Linked DNA regions of Syntrophobacter fumaroxidans MPOB. The protein of the gene in region 1 binds, or shares a complex with, the protein of each later gene. Links are inferred from orthologs where the notes say so. Each region holds a gene or a part of one and is shown in the gene's direction. Other genes may lie near its edges.

What was found.
Region 2: the proteins of nusB (region 1) and rpsJ are in contact, whole or in part, in a solved structure (PDB 3D3B), measured with the Escherichia coli proteins. The link is inferred for Syntrophobacter fumaroxidans MPOB from one-to-one orthologs.

What each region holds. Positions count from the first base shown.
Region 1 is NC_008554.1:1,713,328-1,720,414, forward strand. What follows is about bases 3,476-6,234. They hold nusB (transcription antitermination factor NusB), read left to right. Parts: upstream 3,476-4,506; coding sequence 4,507-4,962; downstream 4,963-6,234. Other genes in these bases: SFUM_RS07175 (bifunctional 3,4-dihydroxy-2-butanone-4-phosphate synthase/GTP cyclohydrolase II), read left to right, coding at 3,476-3,943; ribH (6,7-dimethyl-8-ribityllumazine synthase), read left to right, coding at 3,930-4,394. In the rest of the region: glyA (serine hydroxymethyltransferase), read left to right, coding at 1-409; bifunctional diaminohydroxyphosphoribosylaminopyrimidine deaminase/5-amino-6-(5-phosphoribosylamino)uracil reductase RibD, read left to right, coding at 649-1,776; SFUM_RS07170 (riboflavin synthase), read left to right, coding at 1,797-2,459; more of SFUM_RS07175, read left to right, coding at 2,705-3,475; SFUM_RS07190 (MinD/ParA family protein), read left to right, coding at 6,262-7,087. UniProt on the Escherichia coli protein: Part of the processive rRNA transcription and antitermination complex (rrnTAC). The complex forms an RNA-chaperone ring around the RNA exit tunnel of RNA polymerase (RNAP).
Region 2 is NC_008554.1:1,915,884-1,925,985, forward strand. The notes cover bases 1-2,798. They hold rpsJ (30S ribosomal protein S10), read left to right. Parts: upstream 1-1,144; coding sequence 1,145-1,453; downstream 1,454-2,798. Other genes in these bases: tuf (elongation factor Tu), read left to right, coding at 1-1,072; rplC (50S ribosomal protein L3), read left to right, coding at 1,495-2,127; rplD (50S ribosomal protein L4), read left to right, coding at 2,168-2,791; SFUM_RS08065 (50S ribosomal protein L23), read left to right, coding at 2,788-2,798. In the rest of the region: more of SFUM_RS08065, read left to right, coding at 2,799-3,081; rplB (50S ribosomal protein L2), read left to right, coding at 3,232-4,053; rpsS (30S ribosomal protein S19), read left to right, coding at 4,184-4,471; rplV (50S ribosomal protein L22), read left to right, coding at 4,471-4,803; rpsC (30S ribosomal protein S3), read left to right, coding at 4,927-5,553; rplP (50S ribosomal protein L16), read left to right, coding at 5,667-6,083; rpmC (50S ribosomal protein L29), read left to right, coding at 6,080-6,280; rpsQ (30S ribosomal protein S17), read left to right, coding at 6,292-6,555; rplN (50S ribosomal protein L14), read left to right, coding at 6,608-6,976; rplX (50S ribosomal protein L24), read left to right, coding at 6,996-7,325; rplE (50S ribosomal protein L5), read left to right, coding at 7,366-7,905; SFUM_RS22455 (type Z 30S ribosomal protein S14), read left to right, coding at 7,920-8,105; rpsH (30S ribosomal protein S8), read left to right, coding at 8,134-8,532; rplF (50S ribosomal protein L6), read left to right, coding at 8,600-9,139; rplR (50S ribosomal protein L18), read left to right, coding at 9,160-9,531; rpsE (30S ribosomal protein S5), read left to right, coding at 9,564-10,064. UniProt on the Escherichia coli protein: Involved in the binding of tRNA to the ribosomes. Part of the processive rRNA transcription and antitermination complex (rrnTAC). The complex forms an RNA-chaperone ring around the RNA exit tunnel of RNA polymerase (RNAP).

The sequences.
Region 1 (7,087 bases):
CTCCTTCAAGGAATACCAGCAGCGGGTGGTGGCCGACGCCGCGGCCTTGGCGCAAGAGCTGAAGGCGCTGGGGTACCGGCTGGTTTCCGGGGGCACCGACAATCACTTGATGCTCGTCGACCTCACGCCTCAGGGCGTCACCGGCAGGGTCGCCGAAGAAACGTTGGACAAGGCCGGAATAACCGTGAACAAAAATTCCATCCCGTTCGATCAGCAGAAACCCCAGGTCACCAGCGGTATCCGCATCGGGACTCCGGCTCTGGCTACGAGGGGAATTTTGCCCCATCACATGAAAGCGGTGGCCGGATTCATGCACCGGGGTCTGAAATCGGCGGGAGACGAACCGGCTCTGGCGCGCCTCCGGGCCGAAGTTGCCGAGTTCTGTTCGGCGTTTCCCCTGTTTTCGTGACGCCCGCGCGACCATGGAGGCGGGTTGAGTCACGCTGAGGGCCGGGCGCGGCGCAACTACCGATCCCCATGCGCCGGATGCTGGATGGGAGCTCGCGACTCGTTTTGGTGCGACGGTTGATTCATACGGGCCGGGGCGAATCCGGCGTTTTCGTGGCCATCCGCATCCCGGCTTTCTTCGGAGCGACGCTCGGAGGCGGGTTGTTCCGCGCGCTCCCGGATTGAGGCGAGCATTTCAACATGAGCCGAAACGATTCCTCCGAGGACCGCTTCTTCATGAAACGGGCGTTGCGCCTGGCGGCAAAAGGCGCCGGCCGCACGAGTCCCAACCCCATGGTCGGGGCGGTCGTGGTGCGTGGAGAAACCACGGTCGCGGAAGGTTTCCATGAATTCGTCGGAGGACCCCATGCCGAAGTGAACGCACTGCGGCAGGCGGGCGACAAAGCAAGAGGCGCAACCTTGTACGTGACGCTCGAGCCGTGCAATCATCAAGGCAGGACGCCGCCGTGCACGCGGGCGGTTCTCGATTCCGGCGTCGCCACGGTCGTGATCGGCATGGAGGATCCCAACCCGGGAGTCCGGGGAGGCGGAGCTTCCTTTCTCAGGTCTCACGGTCTGCGGGTCCACGCGGGCATTCTCGAAAAGGAATGCCGCGCGCTCAATCAGCCCTTCATCAAGCATGTCACCACCGGCCTTCCCTACGTGACCCTCAAGGCCGCGGTCACCCTCGACGGAGCGATCGCCTCCTCCTCGGGCGATTCCAAATGGATCAGCAACGAGCGGTCCAGAAAGTTCGCACACCACCTGCGCTGCATTTCCGACGGGGTCCTGATCGGCATCGGGACGGCCCTCGCGGACGATCCCCTGCTTTCCGCAAGAATCAAGCGAAGACCCGCCTGCCGGCAGCCCGTGCGCATCGTCCTCGACTCCCGCTTGCGTTTGCCTCTGGAAAGCGCCCTGGTGCGCACCGCCGCGGAATTCCCCCTCATGGTGGTCTGCGGACGGGATGCTCCGCCCACGAGGGAAAAGGCTCTCGTGGATGCGGGCGCCGAGGTGATGCGCCTGTCTTCCGGCAAGGGAGGGATTCATCTCCCCGAACTGCTCAGGGCGCTCGGGTCGAAGGGACTCTGCAGCCTGCTGGTGGAGGGAGGCGCCACGGTGCTCGGCGCTTTTCTGGACAACGGCCTGGCGGATGATTTCCATTTTTTCTACGCCCCCAAGGTTCTGGGCGATCCGGCGGGAACTCCCATGGTCCGCGGCAGGGGCCGCGAACGCATGGCGGACGCCGTGCCCGTATTCGACGTGCGTGTCAGGCGTTTCGGAGAGGATGTCATGCTATCCGGAAGACTGACCGAACACCTTTACTGAATGGACCGGGAAGAGAGCACATGTTCACGGGACTCATCGAAGGAACGGGAATCCTGCTGCGTCTGGACCGTCACGGGGTTGATGCCGGGATGGTCATCAAGCCGCGGTATTCCATGGGCGGGCTTTCGCTGGGGGAGAGCATCGCCGTCGACGGGGCATGCCTGACGGTGGTCGCTTTTCAGGGAGAAACTTTCACGGCCGACGTCTCCGCCGAGACGCTGAGCCGCACCACGCTGGGGTCCAAACAGCCGGGCAGGCGATTGAACCTCGAGCGCGCCCTCCGCATGGGAGACCGGCTCGGCGGACATATCGTGAGCGGCCATGTGGACGGCATCGGCATTCTTCGGGATCGGGTCCGCGAAGGACGGTCCTGGCGGCTTTTCTTCGAGCTCCCCGAAGCGTTGTCCCGCTACGTCATCGCCAAGGGCTCCATTGCCGTGAACGGCATAAGCCTCACCGTGAACGGTTGCTCCCGGGGGCGGTTCGACGTGAACATCGTCCCTCACACGGCGGCCGAGACCACCATCGACGACATGCAAAAGGGTGATGAAGTGAACATCGAGACCGACCTCATCGGGAAATACGTCGAACGGATGCTCGGCGGTTGGTCCGAGAAGCTCGGCACGCCTGCCGACTCAAGCCGCATCGACGAAGATTTTCTCCGCCGGCACGGTTTCTTGTGATGCGAATGCGGTTCCATCCGGCTTGTCTCCCGCGGGCGGGCGCCATTCGGCCCCTACAGGGGCGGCTCCGGGCTGGGTATGGAGCCGGTCCGCTCGAAAGAACGCGAACATGCCGTTCTCAGGGTTGTGAAAGCATCCTGCTTTCAGGAACTTGAGAATGACAAAAGCGAATGTTATAAAGACTGTCCGGATGCATCCACATCGCGCTGAGCATCTGCATTTCTTCTCGAAAAGGAGCTCTCTAGATGCCTTGTTCAACCATCCCTGAAGCCTTGGAGGACATTCGTCAGGGCAAGATGGTCATCCTGGTGGACGACGAGGATCGCGAAAACGAGGGGGATCTGTGCATGGCTGCCGAAATGGTGACCCCTGAAGCGATCAATTTCATGGCCAAGTACGGACGCGGCCTGATCTGCCTTTCCCTTGTTCCTGAAATGGTCGACCGGTTGCGCCTGCCGATGATGGTCAGCCACAACCTGTCGCAGTTTCAGACGGCCTTCACCGTATCCATCGAAGCCAGGAAGGGCGTTACGACGGGAATCAGCGCCGCGGACCGCTGCCACACCATTCTCACGGCCATCGCCGACGACGTCAGGCCTGACGACATCGTCAGCCCCGGGCATGTTTTTCCTCTTCGGGCGAAAAAGGGGGGCGTGCTGGTACGGACCGGCCAAACGGAAGGTTCGGTGGATCTTGCGCGCCTGGCCGGGATGAGGCCGGCCGGCGTCATCTGCGAGGTCATGAAAGACGATGGGACCATGGCCCGCATGCCCGACCTCGAGGTCTTCGCTCGCGAGCATGACGTGAAGATCGTGACCGTTGCGGACGTGATCCGGTACCGGATGGCCAATGAGATTTTCGTTCACCGGGCGGCGGTCGCCAACCTGCCGACCTCTTTTGGCGGAGAATTCACGGTGATTGCCTACACGAACGAGATCGACGAGCATTGTCACCTCGCCCTGGTCAAAGGCGATCTCACCCCGCAGGACGAAGTCCTGGTGAGAGTCCATTCGGAGTGCCTCACGGGCGACGTGTTCGGTTCCCTTCGGTGCGACTGCGGCGGGCAGCTTCGGTCTGCCATGGGCCAGATCGCACGGGAAGGCAAGGGTGTCATCCTCTATATGCGCAACCATGAAGGACGAGGCATCGGCATCGTGAACAAGATCAAGGCCTATGCCCTCCAGGAAGACGGCTACGATACGGTGGAAGCGAACGTGGCGCTCGGCTTCGAGCCCGACTTGCGCGATTACGGCATAGGCGCCCAGATGCTCGTGGACCTGGGCATCAAGAAGATGCGCCTGATGACCAACAACCCGAAGAAGATCGTCGGATTGCAGGGATATGGGATCACGGTCACGGGGCGCGTCCCCCTGGAAATCCCGCCAAATGAAGAGAATATCAGGTACTTGACCACGAAGTGCGCGAAAATGGGGCACATCATGAGTTGCGTCACGCAAAAGGAAGAACCCGATGAAAATCTATGAAGGGAAATTGCTGGCTCAGGGGTTGAGGTTCGGAATCGTGGTGAGTCGCTTTAATGATTTCATCGGCGAACGGCTCCTCGGCGGCGCGCTCGACGCGCTCAAGAGAAGCGGCGCCGAAGAAAAAAACATCGACGTGTTCAAGGTGCCGGGTGCGTTCGAAATTCCCCTGGTTGCGAAGAAGGCGGCTTCGACCGGGCGCTACGACGCGGTGATCTGCCTGGGTGCGGTTATCCGAGGCGCGACCCCGCATTTCGACTACGTCGCCAATGAGGTCTCCAAAGGCATCGCGCACGCCGGACTCGAAGCAGGGGTGCCCATTTCCTTCGGGGTTTTGACCACGGACACCATCGAGCAGGCCATCGAACGGGCGGGCTCGAAATCAGGCAACAAGGGATGGGACGCGGCGGTCGCCGCCATCGAAATGGCGAACCTGATCAAGCAGATGTCTTGAAACGGGCCGGGTCCCTTCAGCGTAGCCTCCCGTCTTCATGGGCCGTTGCGCCCCATGGGCGGACGGATGGCCACGCATCCGAATTCCGACTGAACACGGGTGAAGTGTAAGAATGGGTCGACGCAGGCGTTCTCGAGAAATGGCACTGCAGGTGCTGTACCAGATGGAAATGGCCGTGCTGCCTCCGGAAGAGGCACTCGGTCTTTACTATCAACTGTTTGACGACGATGAAAAACACCGCGTACCCGCGGAGGTGCGACCCTTCGCCGAGGAAATCGTCCGGGGGGTCAGCCTGCACCGCGCCAGGATCGACGAAATGATCACGTCCGCGTCCGAACACTGGAGGCTGGCCCGCATGTCGCTGGTGGACCGGAACATCCTGAGGATTGCGGTCTTCGAGATGCTTTTCTGCTTCGATATCCCCCCCAAGGTTTCCATCAACGAAGCCATCGACTTGGGCAAGACTTTCGGCAGCCCGGATTCCGGGGCTTTCATCAACGGGATCCTCGACCATATCCTCCCCCTGTTGGAAGCCAACGGCCGCATCGACCGGCGCGATTCCGCCTGAATCGCCACCCGCCCGCACGGGCATGCCGGATCCGAAATCGCCACGCACGCGCCGTCGGCGCACAAAGGACCGTGCTTCATGCCACGGAACGGCCGCTTACGCAGACGACAACCGTCGCGGCTTTTATCCCCTGTCCGATCGTCACGGGTCGACATTGTCGCCAATGGTGTTGCCGACACACCGGGGGGCGGGCGCACGGGCAAGCGTCCTCTTCACCAACAGCGACCGTCTCCTCCCGAAGTCTCGCCCCATCCGGGCAAAACCATCAACCCCCGGCGACCAGCCGGGAAAAAAGGACGCCCACCGTTCCCGCCAGCCTTCGATCATGGGATGTCGAAAGTTTGACACATCCCCATCGCCGGAGTTCAACCCCCACTGAAAGCTGCCTCACGGATACCTGAGCGCAACGTGACCGCTCTTCGAATCCCTGCGGACATGCTCAACCCCCACCCAACGCCCGTCCGGGGCAGGCACCGTTCACAAGACGGTCCGGCCGATCGCTCTCATCATTCCAAATCGGCTCTGCATCTTGCAATTCGTCCCACTGGCATGCTTTCCGCGTCATTTCAATGACGGCAATCCCGACCATCCCTCCCCTCGAAGACGTCAATATTCTGACAGCGTCAATGCGTTGACACATCAGCAACCTGCTCGTGCATCGGGTCTTTCAAACATTAAACTGGAATGTCTGTATCCGAATTTTCTCAATTGCCTGTAATTGCATCCATAGGAATCCTTGTACCCTTTACGTACACAAGGACACCGGTCACCACGGTGCGCTCGGAACGGCATCCCTGTTTTCCGGCTGAACGTGCATCGAAGGGAAAAAACAGGTTTATTGTCAACTTTTAATGAATTTCTGGACATTATTTCTGCAAACTTGATCCATATTTCACACATATTGGCACACCTTGTGAATATCTATTCGGCAAACTCACTAAACATTTTTCATTGTTCTGGTTGTAAAAAAATGCGGCACGAGCGGAACGAGAGTACCCCGGCGGAGGCGGCGGGATGCCCGCTGCGGGGACAGGCAACATAGGGCGAGGGCGTCGGTTTTTCGGCACCTGACTTATTCACATAACAGAGCGCAAAACCAGGAAAGTATAGACACCGGCAGCGGTCTGCGGGACGACCGGAAGTTGGTTGTGCCGCCGATGTCGTCCGCGAGTCGGAGGGTGTTGTTCGCCTCAGGGCCCGGTGATTCGGGTCGGCAATCGCTTTCAAGGAAGAGATCGCCGGAGGGCCGATGCAGGGTCGGGGGGATTTGTCGCTTTCCACTCCGTTTGGAACGATGGGATGCAAAAGGTCAACGCGAAGCCACCAGTGAAGATCGGGATGCGCAGGGCGCTCAAAGCGGCATCGAAGAATGCGGCGTCCCAGGCTTCCTCCAAAGACCGTCGTTCCGTCCGGGCAATATCGGTGAGCAGTGGGAAGGGCGGCGTCGGGAAGAGCAGCGTCGTCGTCAACCTGGCGATCGCTTTCGACCGTCTGGGCCAGAGAGTGCTGATCATCGACGGCGACCTCGGCCTCGCCAACATTCATGTCCTCCTGGGCCTGAGTCCGCAGTACAGCATCAGGGATGTGCTGGAGGGAAGGAGGACCCTGGAGGAAGTATTGATCGCCGGTCCGGGCAAGATCAGGATCCTGCCCGCGATTTCGGGAAAGCGCACGCTCACTCGCTTCACCGACGAACAGAAGCTCATTTTCCTGGAAATGCTCGACGGTCTCGAGACAGAGATCGACGTTTTGTTGATCGACACCGGCGCGGGGATCTCCGATACGGTCCTTTATTTCAATCTCGCCGCTCAGGAAAAGATCATCGTGGTCAATTCCGACCCCGCTTCCATCGCCGATGCATACACACTGATCGAAACGCTTTACACCAAGTATCGGGAACGCCACTTCGGAGTCCTGGCCAACGGGGTGCGAGGTGCAAGAGCCGGAAAGGATATCTTTTCCAGGCTCTGCAAAGCGGCGGACCATCTTCTGGACGGCCTGTCACTGGATTACCTGGGCAGTATCCCTCACGATCCGTGCATACACCAAGCTGTAATTGAACAGCGTCCCGTGATGGAAGCCTTTCCCGAAGCCCCTTCCGCCGCCGCGTTCATGCGCGTTGCCG
Region 2 (10,102 bases), 200 kb from region 1 along the record:
GGCCGAATTCGTGCCGTTCGATCAGATTGACAAGGCACCCGAGGAGCGCGAGCGCGGCATCACCATCGCCACGGCGCACGTGGAATACGAGACGGACAAGCGGCATTACGCTCACGTGGACTGCCCGGGGCACGCGGATTACATCAAGAACATGATCACCGGAGCCGCTCAGATGGACGGAGCCATCCTGGTGGTGGCGGCCGACGACGGTCCGATGCCGCAGACCCGCGAGCATATTCTTCTGTCGCGTCAGGTGGGGGTTCCCTACATCGTGGTGTTTCTGAACAAGGTGGACATGGTGGATGATCCGGAGCTGATCGAGCTCGTGGAGCTGGAGTTGCGGGAGCTTCTGAGCAAGTACGGTTTTCCGGGCGACGACGTGCCCATCATCAAGGGTTCGGCGTTGCGGGCGCTGGAGGCCGACGATCCCGAGCATCCGGACACCAAGTGCATATTCGAGTTGATGGAAGCCATCGACGCGTATGTGCCGGACCCGGTGCGCGATATCGACAAGCCCTTTTTGATGCCCATCGAGGATGTGTTTTCGATCAGCGGGCGCGGCACGGTGGTGACGGGGCGTGTGGAGCGCGGGGTCATCCGGGTGAGCGAGGATGTGGAGATCGTGGGTTTCCGGCCGACGTTCAAGACGGTGTGCACGGGTGTGGAGATGTTCCGCAAGACCCTGGACCAGGGGCAGGCGGGCGACAACGTGGGGGTGCTGCTGCGGGGCACCAAGCGCGACGAGGTGGAGCGCGGGCAGGTGGTGGCCAAGCCGGGGAGCATCACGCCGCACACGAAGTTCAAGGCCGAGGTCTACGTGTTGAAAAAAGAGGAAGGCGGGCGGCACACGCCGTTTTTCCCGGGTTACCGGCCGCAGTTTTATTTCCGCACCACCGACGTCACGGGGATCATGACGCTGCCCGAGGGGGTGGAGATGGTCATGCCCGGAGACAACATCAGCACCGAGGTCCACCTGATCACGCCCGTGGCTCTGGAAAAGGAACTGCGCTTCGCCATCCGTGAAGGCGGTCGCACCGTCGGCGCAGGCGTCATCACCGAGATCATCGAGTGATCTGCCAAGGATATCGGCCGGTCGTTCCTGAGGGTGCGCCGGTCTTAATGTTACGGGGACAGAGAAATCATGATGACGAATCAAAGAATTCGCATCCGTTTGAAAGCTTACGATCATAAATTGCTCGACCAGTCGACGAGTGAAATCGTGATGACCGCCAAGAAGACGGGCGCGCGAGTGGCCGGACCCATTCCTCTTCCCACGAAGATACACAGGTACACGGTTTTGAGGTCCCCGCACGTCGACAAGAAATCGCGGGAGCAATTCGAGATTCGCGTCCACAAACGTCTGATCGATATACTGGAACCGACTCAACAAACGGTCGATTCATTGATGAAGTTGGATCTGTCCGCCGGGGTGGATGTGGAAATCAAGCTCTAGAGCTTCGAGCGGTGTGTTTATCCGAAAGAGAGCAATCTGCCATGATCAAAGCAATTGTCGGACGCAAGCTGCAAATGTCCCAGATTTTCGCCGAGGACGGGACGGCTGTCCCGATCACGCTGATCCAGGCGGGACCATGTACCGTCACTCAGGTGAAGACGCCCGAGAGGGACGGCTATTCCGCCCTTCAGATCGGTTTCGGAAGCCGTAAGCCCAAGAACGTCAACAAGCCCATGAAAGGGCATCTCGACAAGGTCGGCAAGGGGTATTTCGAAGTGCTGCGGGAAATCCGCATGGAGAACGCTTCCGATCACGAGGTCGGGGAGGACCTTGCCGCTGACGTTTTCGAAATCGGCGAGCGCATCGACGTTATCGGAACGACCAAGGGAAAGGGCTACGCCGGCACGATCAAGCGATGGGGATTTCAGCGCGGACCTTCCGGCCACGGTTCCAAGAACATCAGGGAACCCGGCTCGACGGGCAACGCCACCTTCCCCGGCCGAGTGATCAAGGGCAAGAAGATGCCGGGGCAAAAGGGAAACAAGCGCACCACCGTCATGAACCTGCGCATCATCGACGTGCGCCCCGAGGAGAATCTGCTGATCGTCAAAGGTGCCGTCCCGGGTTCGCAAAACGGGATCGTGCTCATCCGCAAGACAAACAGGGCCAAGTAGAGCCAAGGGTCGTTCGTTCCGGGAGAATTTGAGGATCGTCATGCCAACAGTGGATATTTTCAATACCAATCGTGATGTGGTGGGGCAACTTGAGCTCAGCGACGCCGTCTTCGCCGTCCCGCTGAGACCACACGTCCTGCACGAGGTGGTTCTCTACCAGCTCGCGAAGCGCCGCGCCGGGACCGTCAAGACCAAGGGGCGCAGTGACGTTGCCGGGGGCGGCAAGAAACCGTGGCGCCAGAAAGGCACCGGCAGGGCTCGCGCGGGCACGAGCCGTTCACCCATCTGGCGCGGCGGGGGAACCATTCACGGGCCACAGCCTCGGGACTATGAAATGCGCATCCCCAAGAAGGTCCGGCGCCTGGCCGTCAAGATGGCGTTGAGTCAGAAACTGATCGACCGGGAGCTGACGGTTCTGGACCAGCTCCAGCTCGAGCAGATCAAGACCAGGGATTTCGCGGCCATCCTCGATCGTTTCGAGCTCAGCAAGACGCTCGTTGTGATCGCTCAACCCGATGAGAAGCTGCAGAAATCGGCCCGGAACATCCCCAACGTCAAGGTTCTGAGGACGGAGGGCTTGAATGTGTACGATCTGCTCAATCATCGCAGCGTGCTTTTGACCCGGGAAACGATCGGGAAAATAGAGGAGACACTAGGATCATGAATGAGAAATCGTACCGGATTCTCAAGCGTCCTCTAGTCACTGAAAAGAGCACCACCGAGAAGGATGAGCACAACAAGCTCTTTTTCGAAGTGGACCGCCGGGCGAACAAGATCGAGATCAAGGAGGCGGTGGAGCAGATTTTCAAGGTGGATGTGCTGGATGTGGCGACGATGAATGTCCGGGGGAAGAAGAAGCGCGTCGGCCGTTACTTTACGAAACGAGCCGACCGGAAAAAGGCTATGGTCACGATCAAGCCCGGTCAGCGCGTTGAATTCTTTGAAGGTGTATAGGCTTAGGAGCGTGTTGGACGACCTGCCCCGAAGGCCCACCGTCCGGGACCGTCGGTCGGAAAGACCGGGGAACGCCGGTCCGGCCGTGGCGGAAATGACGAACAGGGGGGTTCGGGAGCTGTTGCAACAGGCTGTTAGAGGGGATGATCAATGGGCATTCGAAAAGTAAATCCGACATCGGCCGGCCGCCGGTTCCAGACATATGCCACCTTTGAGGAATTGAGCAACGTTGAGCCGGAAAAGAGCCTGCTGGAGCCTCTGCGCCGGTCGGGAGGCCGCAACGCTTCCGGCCGCGTGACGTCATGGCACAGGGGCGGCGGACATAAGCGCCGCTATCGCATCATCGACTTCAAGCGCAACAAGGAAAACATCCCGGCAACGGTCGCGAGCATCGAATACGATCCCAACCGTTCGTCGCACATCGCCCTGCTGAAATACGCCGACGGTGAGAAGCGATACATCATCGCACCCGTCGGCCTGTCCGTCGGCGACACCGTTCTTACCGGCGCCGAAGCCGACATCAAGCCGGGCAACTGCCTCCGGTTGGCCAACATGCCCCTGGGCACCATCATCCACAACGTGGAGCTCAAGCCCGGCAAGGGGGGGCAACTGGCCCGTTCGGCGGGGTCCAGCATACAGTTGATCGCCAAGGAGGGCACGCACGCAATTTTGCGGCTTCCGTCGAGTGAAATGCGTATGGTGCCGATTTCCTGCAAAGCGACGGTGGGTCAGGTCGGCAACATCGATCACGAGAACCTGTCCCTGGGAAAGGCGGGCCGGAAGCGGTGGCTCGGCAAGCGGCCTCACGTTCGCGGCGTTGCCATGAACCCGGTCGATCATCCCATGGGCGGCGGCGAAGGAAGAAGCTCCGGCGGGCGGCATCCCTGCACGCCCTGGGGTGTGCCCACCAAGGGCTACAGGACGCGCAAGTCCAAGCGCAGCGACAAGCTCATCGTCCATCGAAGGAAGTAGCCGCCCGGCTCGGCTCCTCGGCGGCCCCGCACGATGGCTGCGTTGCCGGGGGTCCGATGATGCGGGCGGGGGTGTAAAAATGAAAACGGCGGGTTGTGGACCGGAGGTCAAGCGATAGAAGGAGAAAAAGGTGCCTCGCTCTCTTAAGAAGGGGCCATTCGTTGATGGCCATTTGTTTGAAAAGATTTACAAGGCCAAGGAGACCGGCGATCGGAAAGTCATCAAGACCTGGTCCAGGCGGTCCACCATCGTGCCCGAGTTTGTGGGGATAACGGTGGCGGTGCACAACGGCAAGAAGTTCATCCCCGTTTTCATTACGGAGAACATGGTAGGTCACAAGCTGGGGGAATTCGCTCCTACCAGGACTTTCTACGGTCATGCCGGTGACAAGAAGTCCAAGGTGAAAGGGAAGAAATAATGGAAGTCAGAGCCGTGAGCAAGTTCTTGCGTGTCTCGCCGCATAAGGCTCGCCTGGTCGCGGACCTGGTTCGCGGGAAGAAGGTCAGCGATGCCTTGACTATCCTCAAGTTCACGCCCAAGAAAAGCGGCCGGTTCATCAACAAGACGTTGCGCTCGGCGGTGGCCAACGCCGAGAATACCAAGTCGATGGACGTGGAGACCCTTTTCGTCAAGTCCATTTTCGTCGACAAAGGCCCGCAGCTCAAGCGCTGGCGGCCGCGTGCGATGGGGCGTGCGACCAAGATCCTGAAGGGGTCGAGTCACATTACGATCATACTGGCTGAGAAATAGCGATATCGGTCGGGCCCGTTCCTTGACGGAGCGGGTTGTTCACCAGGGATGCAATCATTATTATTCATCGGTTTTTCAGATTTGAAGGCGTGGAGAACCGAGAGCGATCTGCGGAGGTGGAGTTTGGGACAGAAGGTACATCCAACCGGGTTCCGTCTGGGCATTCTGAAGTCCTGGGATTCACGGTGGTTCGCCACCAAGGATTATGCGAAGCTGGTCCACGAAGACCGGAAGATCCGCGACTATATCAAAGCGCGGCTCTATCATGCCGGCATTGCGAAGGTCGAGATCGAACGGGCCGCCAACAAGGTGAAAATTCGTATCTTCACGGCGCGTCCGGGCATCGTGATCGGCAAGAAGGGGGCGGAAATCGAAACCCTGCGCCGCGACCTGGAACGGAAATTCAAACGCGAAATCCTTATCGACATCCAGGAAGTGCGCCGCCCCGAACTCGATGCCACCCTGGTGGGCGAGAACATCTCCTTGCAGCTGGTCCGGCGCGTGGCATTCCGCCGCGCGATGAAACGGGCCGTTAGCGCCGCGTTGAAATTCGGCGCCAAAGGCGTGCGCGTCGCGTCCGCCGGGCGACTGGGAGGCGCGGAAATGGCCAGGCGGGAATGGTACCGCGAGGGACGCGTGCCTCTCCATACGCTCAGAGCCGACATCGACTACGGCACCGCCATCGCGCGCACCACTTACGGCGCGATCGGTGTGAAGGTCTGGATATTCAAGGGTGAAGTGTTGCCCTGAGGCTGAACTTGGATTCGAACCGGCCGGAATCCGGATGCGCGGCACTGCGCGGGCGGGAACCCGCCCTTTTTCACGAGAGCGTCGGCGGTCGGTAACGGACAGGAGAAATTCTGATGTTAGCGCCCAAGAGAGTGAAATTTCGAAAGCAACAGAAGGGTCGCATGAGGGGCACGGCCTTCCGCGGAAGCACGCTCAGTTTCGGCGACTTCGGCTTGAAGGCCCTCGAATGCGGCTACATCACCTCGAGGCAGATCGAGGCGGCGCGTATTGCCATCACGCGTCACGTGAAGCGTGGCGGCAAAGTTTGGATCCGGTTTTTCCCGGACAAGCCGTTCACCAAGAAGCCTGCTGAAACCCGTATGGGCAAGGGCAAGGGGTCTCCGGAAGGGTGGCATGCGGTCATCAAGCCCGGCAGGGTACTCTATGAGATCAAGGGCGTTCCGGAAACGATCGCGCGTGAGGCTCTGAACCTCGCCGCACACAAGCTTCCGATTCCAACGCGCTTCGTATCGAGGCAGGATGTGCTATGAAAACCAATGCGCTGCGAGACATGACGAATGACGAGCTGCTCCAGAAGCTCGCGGAAATCCGACAGGCGCTGTTCAATCTCAACTTTCAGCATGTGACGGGACAGTTGGAGAACACCGCTCAAATCAACAAGAATCGGAAAGACATCGCCCGAATCTTGACGATTCTTCACGAGCGCGAGCAGAAGACGGCGGCATAAGGAAGAGACGTATGGAAGAGCAGAAGTCCGGAAGAAAGACGCGCGTCGGCAGGGTACTGAGCAACAAAATGGACAAGACCGTGGTGGTTGTTGTGGAACGGCTTATCCATCATCCTCAGTATCACAAGTTTATCCGTCGCCAGAACAAGTTCAAGGCCCACGACGCGCAGAATGCATGCCGGGTGGGCGACCGCGTGATTATCGAAGAGAGCCGGCCGATCAGCAAGGACAAGCGATGGGTGGTCGTGCAGGTTCTCGACAAGGCGGTCATCTAACAGAGCTGCCCGTGCCGTTCCGGATCAGGCAGCCCAGTAACGGAGTAAGACCATGATTCAAGCGGAAACGCAGCTGAACGCCGCGGACAATTCCGGCGCCAAACGCCTTTACTGCATCAAGGTTCTGGGAGGAACCAGGAAGCGGTACGCCTCGGTTGGCGATATCATCGTGGTTTCCGTCAAGGAAGCCATTCCCAACGCCAAGGTCAAGAAGGGCGATGTCCTGAAGGCGGTGGTCGTTCGCACCCAGAAGGAAGTGCGCCGCCCCGACGGCTCCTACATCAAGTTTGATGACAATTCCGCCGTGCTCATCAATCAGGCTAAGGAACCCATCGGCACTCGCATCTTTGGGCCTGTCGCCCGGGAACTGCGGGCCAAGCAGTTCATGAAGATCATCTCACTGGCTCCGGAAGTGCTCTAGAACATAAGGGACTTGTCCAATGAAAGGTCAGAAAAGCTATCGCATCAAGAAAAACGACACGGTCATGGTCGTCACCGGCAAGGATAAGGGAAAAAGCGGCAAGGTATTGCGCGTGATTTACAAGAAAGACCGGGCGATCGTCGAAAAGCTCAACATGATCAAGCGACACATGAAGCCGAGTCAACAGAACCGACAGGGGGGGATCCTCGAAAAGGAAAGTCCCATTCACATTTCCAACCTGATGTTGATCTGTGCGAAGTGCACGGATCCGACCCGAGTGGGCTATAAGGTGCTCGATGACAACAAGAAGGTGCGCTTCTGCAAGAAGTGCAACGAGGTCATCGACTAGCGGGACGTCCATTCACCAAGGGCCGGAGTGGAGGCAATACATGGCAAGACTGCGGGAAACATACCGGAACGAGATAGCTCCCAAGCTTTCCGAACAGTTCAAGTACAAGAGCCCGATGCAGATACCCAGGTTGAGCAAGATCATCCTGAACATGGGTTTGGGCGATGCGATTCAGAACATCAAGATACTGGACTCCGCGGCCGAGGAGCTCGGCATGATCAGCGGTCAGAAGCCCGTGATCACGAGAGCCCGTCAGAGCATCGCCGCGTTCAAGCTTCGCAAGGGAATGCCCATCGGCTGCATGGTTACCCTGAGAGGGGACCGGATGTACGAGTTTTTCGATAAGCTGGTGAATGTCGCCCTGCCCCGCGTTCGTGACTTCCGGGGAGTTTCTTCGCGAGCCCTCGATGGCCGCGGGAACTACACCCTCGGCATCAAGGAACATATCATTTTCCCGGAAATCGACTACGACAAGATCGATAAGATCAAAGGCATGAACATCACCATCGTGACGACGGCAAAGAACGACGACGAAGCGCGAACGCTTCTGGCGTTGATGGGCATGCCGTTCAAACAGTAGAGGAGGACGCACCATTGGCTAAGAAGTCTCTCATTGCGAAGGCGAAACGCACCCCCAAGTTCGGGGTCCGCACGTATAACCGGTGCCCGATTTGCGGTAGACCCAGGGCTTACCTGCGCAAATTCGGCATTTGCCGCATTTGTTTTCGAAGCATGGCACTCAAGGGAGAACTTCCCGGTGTGGTGAAATCCAGCTGGTGAGCAAGGGAAAGAAAAGGAGTCTGTTGTTATGGCCGTATCCGATCCGATCGCCGATTTTTTGAACCGCATCAAGAACGGACAGAAGGCGCGGTTCGACAAGGTGGATATCCCCGCATCGCGGATGAAAGCCAGTCTCTCCCGCATTTTGAAGGAAGAGGGATACATCAAGAATTTCAAGCTCATCAAAGACGACAAGCAGGGCATTATCCGGGTCCAGATCAAGTACGGTGAGCACCGGGAGGGAGCGATCACCGGCATAAAGCGCGTGAGCAGGCCCGGGTGCCGCGTCTATGTGGGACACGATGAGATACCTCGCGTCATGAACGGCATGGGCATCGGCATTGTCTCCACATCCAAGGGGATCATGACCGATCGCCAGGCGCGCAAAGAGGGTATTGGCGGTGAATTGCTCTGCTCGATCTGGTAGATGATTCGGCAATCCGTTGCCGGCAGCTCGAATATTACGGAAAGTCAGGACCATAAGGAGTAGCGGCATGTCACGCGTGGGAAAACTGCCCATCACCATACCCAAGGGAGTCGATGTTTCCCTGGATGAACCTTTGTTGACGATCAAGGGTCCAAAGGGTACCCTGGCCCGCCGGATGCCCGGCGACGTCGAGGTCCACCTGGAACAGGGTGCCGTCTTGATCAGGCGCAAGGACGAGTCCAATAAGTCTCGTTCGCTTCACGGATTGGTGAGAGCACTGGTGAACAACATGGTGCACGGTGTCAGCGAGGGTTTCGTGATCTCTCTCGAAATCCAGGGGACCGGTTACCGTGCCGACGCTCAGAACAATGTGCTGAACCTGAGCCTCGGGTATTCACACCCGATCCAGTTCGTCCTGCCGGAAGGCATCAAGGGCGCCGTCGATCGCAACACCATTCGGCTCGAAGGAATCGATAAAGAGCTGCTCGGCCAGACGGCCGCCCGCATTCGCGCTCTTCGCCCCGCCGAACCTTACAAAGGCAAGGGCATTCGTTATGCGGGCGAGCACATTCACCGCAAGGTCGGCAAGACCGGCTCCAAGAAGTAAGCACAGGGGAGAAAAGACAGATGGCTGACAAGACGAACCCACGGGAAACGGCCCGCCTGAAGCGCAAGAAAAGGATCCGGAAGAAGCTCCAGGGAGCTCCCGAACGTCCGAGACTCACCGTTTTCCGAAGCGATAAGCATATCTACGCCCAGATCGTGGACGACACGCGCGGCTCCACGCTCGTGTCCGCGTGCACCCTGTCCCCCGATTACAAGGAAATGGAAGCTTTGAAGGGGAAGGTCGGAGCCGCCAAACGAGTTGGAGAGCTGATTGCACGCAAGGCCCTGGAAAAAGGCATCACAAAGGTTGTCTTCGATCGCAACGGCTACATTTATCACGGCCGCGTGCAGGCCCTGGCGGACGCCGCCCGGCAGGCGGGCTTGGACTTTTAGGGACTTTGTGCCGCTCATAAGGAGACAGACAATTGATAGCTTTGGAATCAAGCCAACTGCAACTGATAGACAAAGTGGTCCACATCAGCAGAGTGGCCAAGGTGGTCAAAGGTGGCCGTCGTTTCTCGTTCAGTGCCATAGTGGTCGTCGGTGACGGCAACGGCCGGGTCGGGTTCAGCCTTGGCAAGGCCAATGAAGTGCCGGAAGCCATTCGCAAGGGCATGGAATCCGCCAAGCGCACCATGTTCGAAGTGCCGCTGGTCAACGCCACCATCCCGCATGAGGTGCTCGGGCGTTTTGGAGCCGCTTCGGTGGTGCTCAAGCCGGCCTCGGCGGGCACGGGGGTGATTGCAGGGGGCGCGGTCCGTGCCATCATGGAAGCGGCGGGCATTCACAATATTTTGACCAAGTGCATCGGATCGAGGAACCCTCATAACGTCGTCAAGGCCACGCTCGAGGGTCTGCGCCGGCTCCGCAACGTGGAACTGGTCGCAAAGCTGCGCGGGCGTGAAGTGCACGAGATTCGAGATTAGCGGATCCTGAGGGGATCTTCCGGCGGGCCGGATGACCT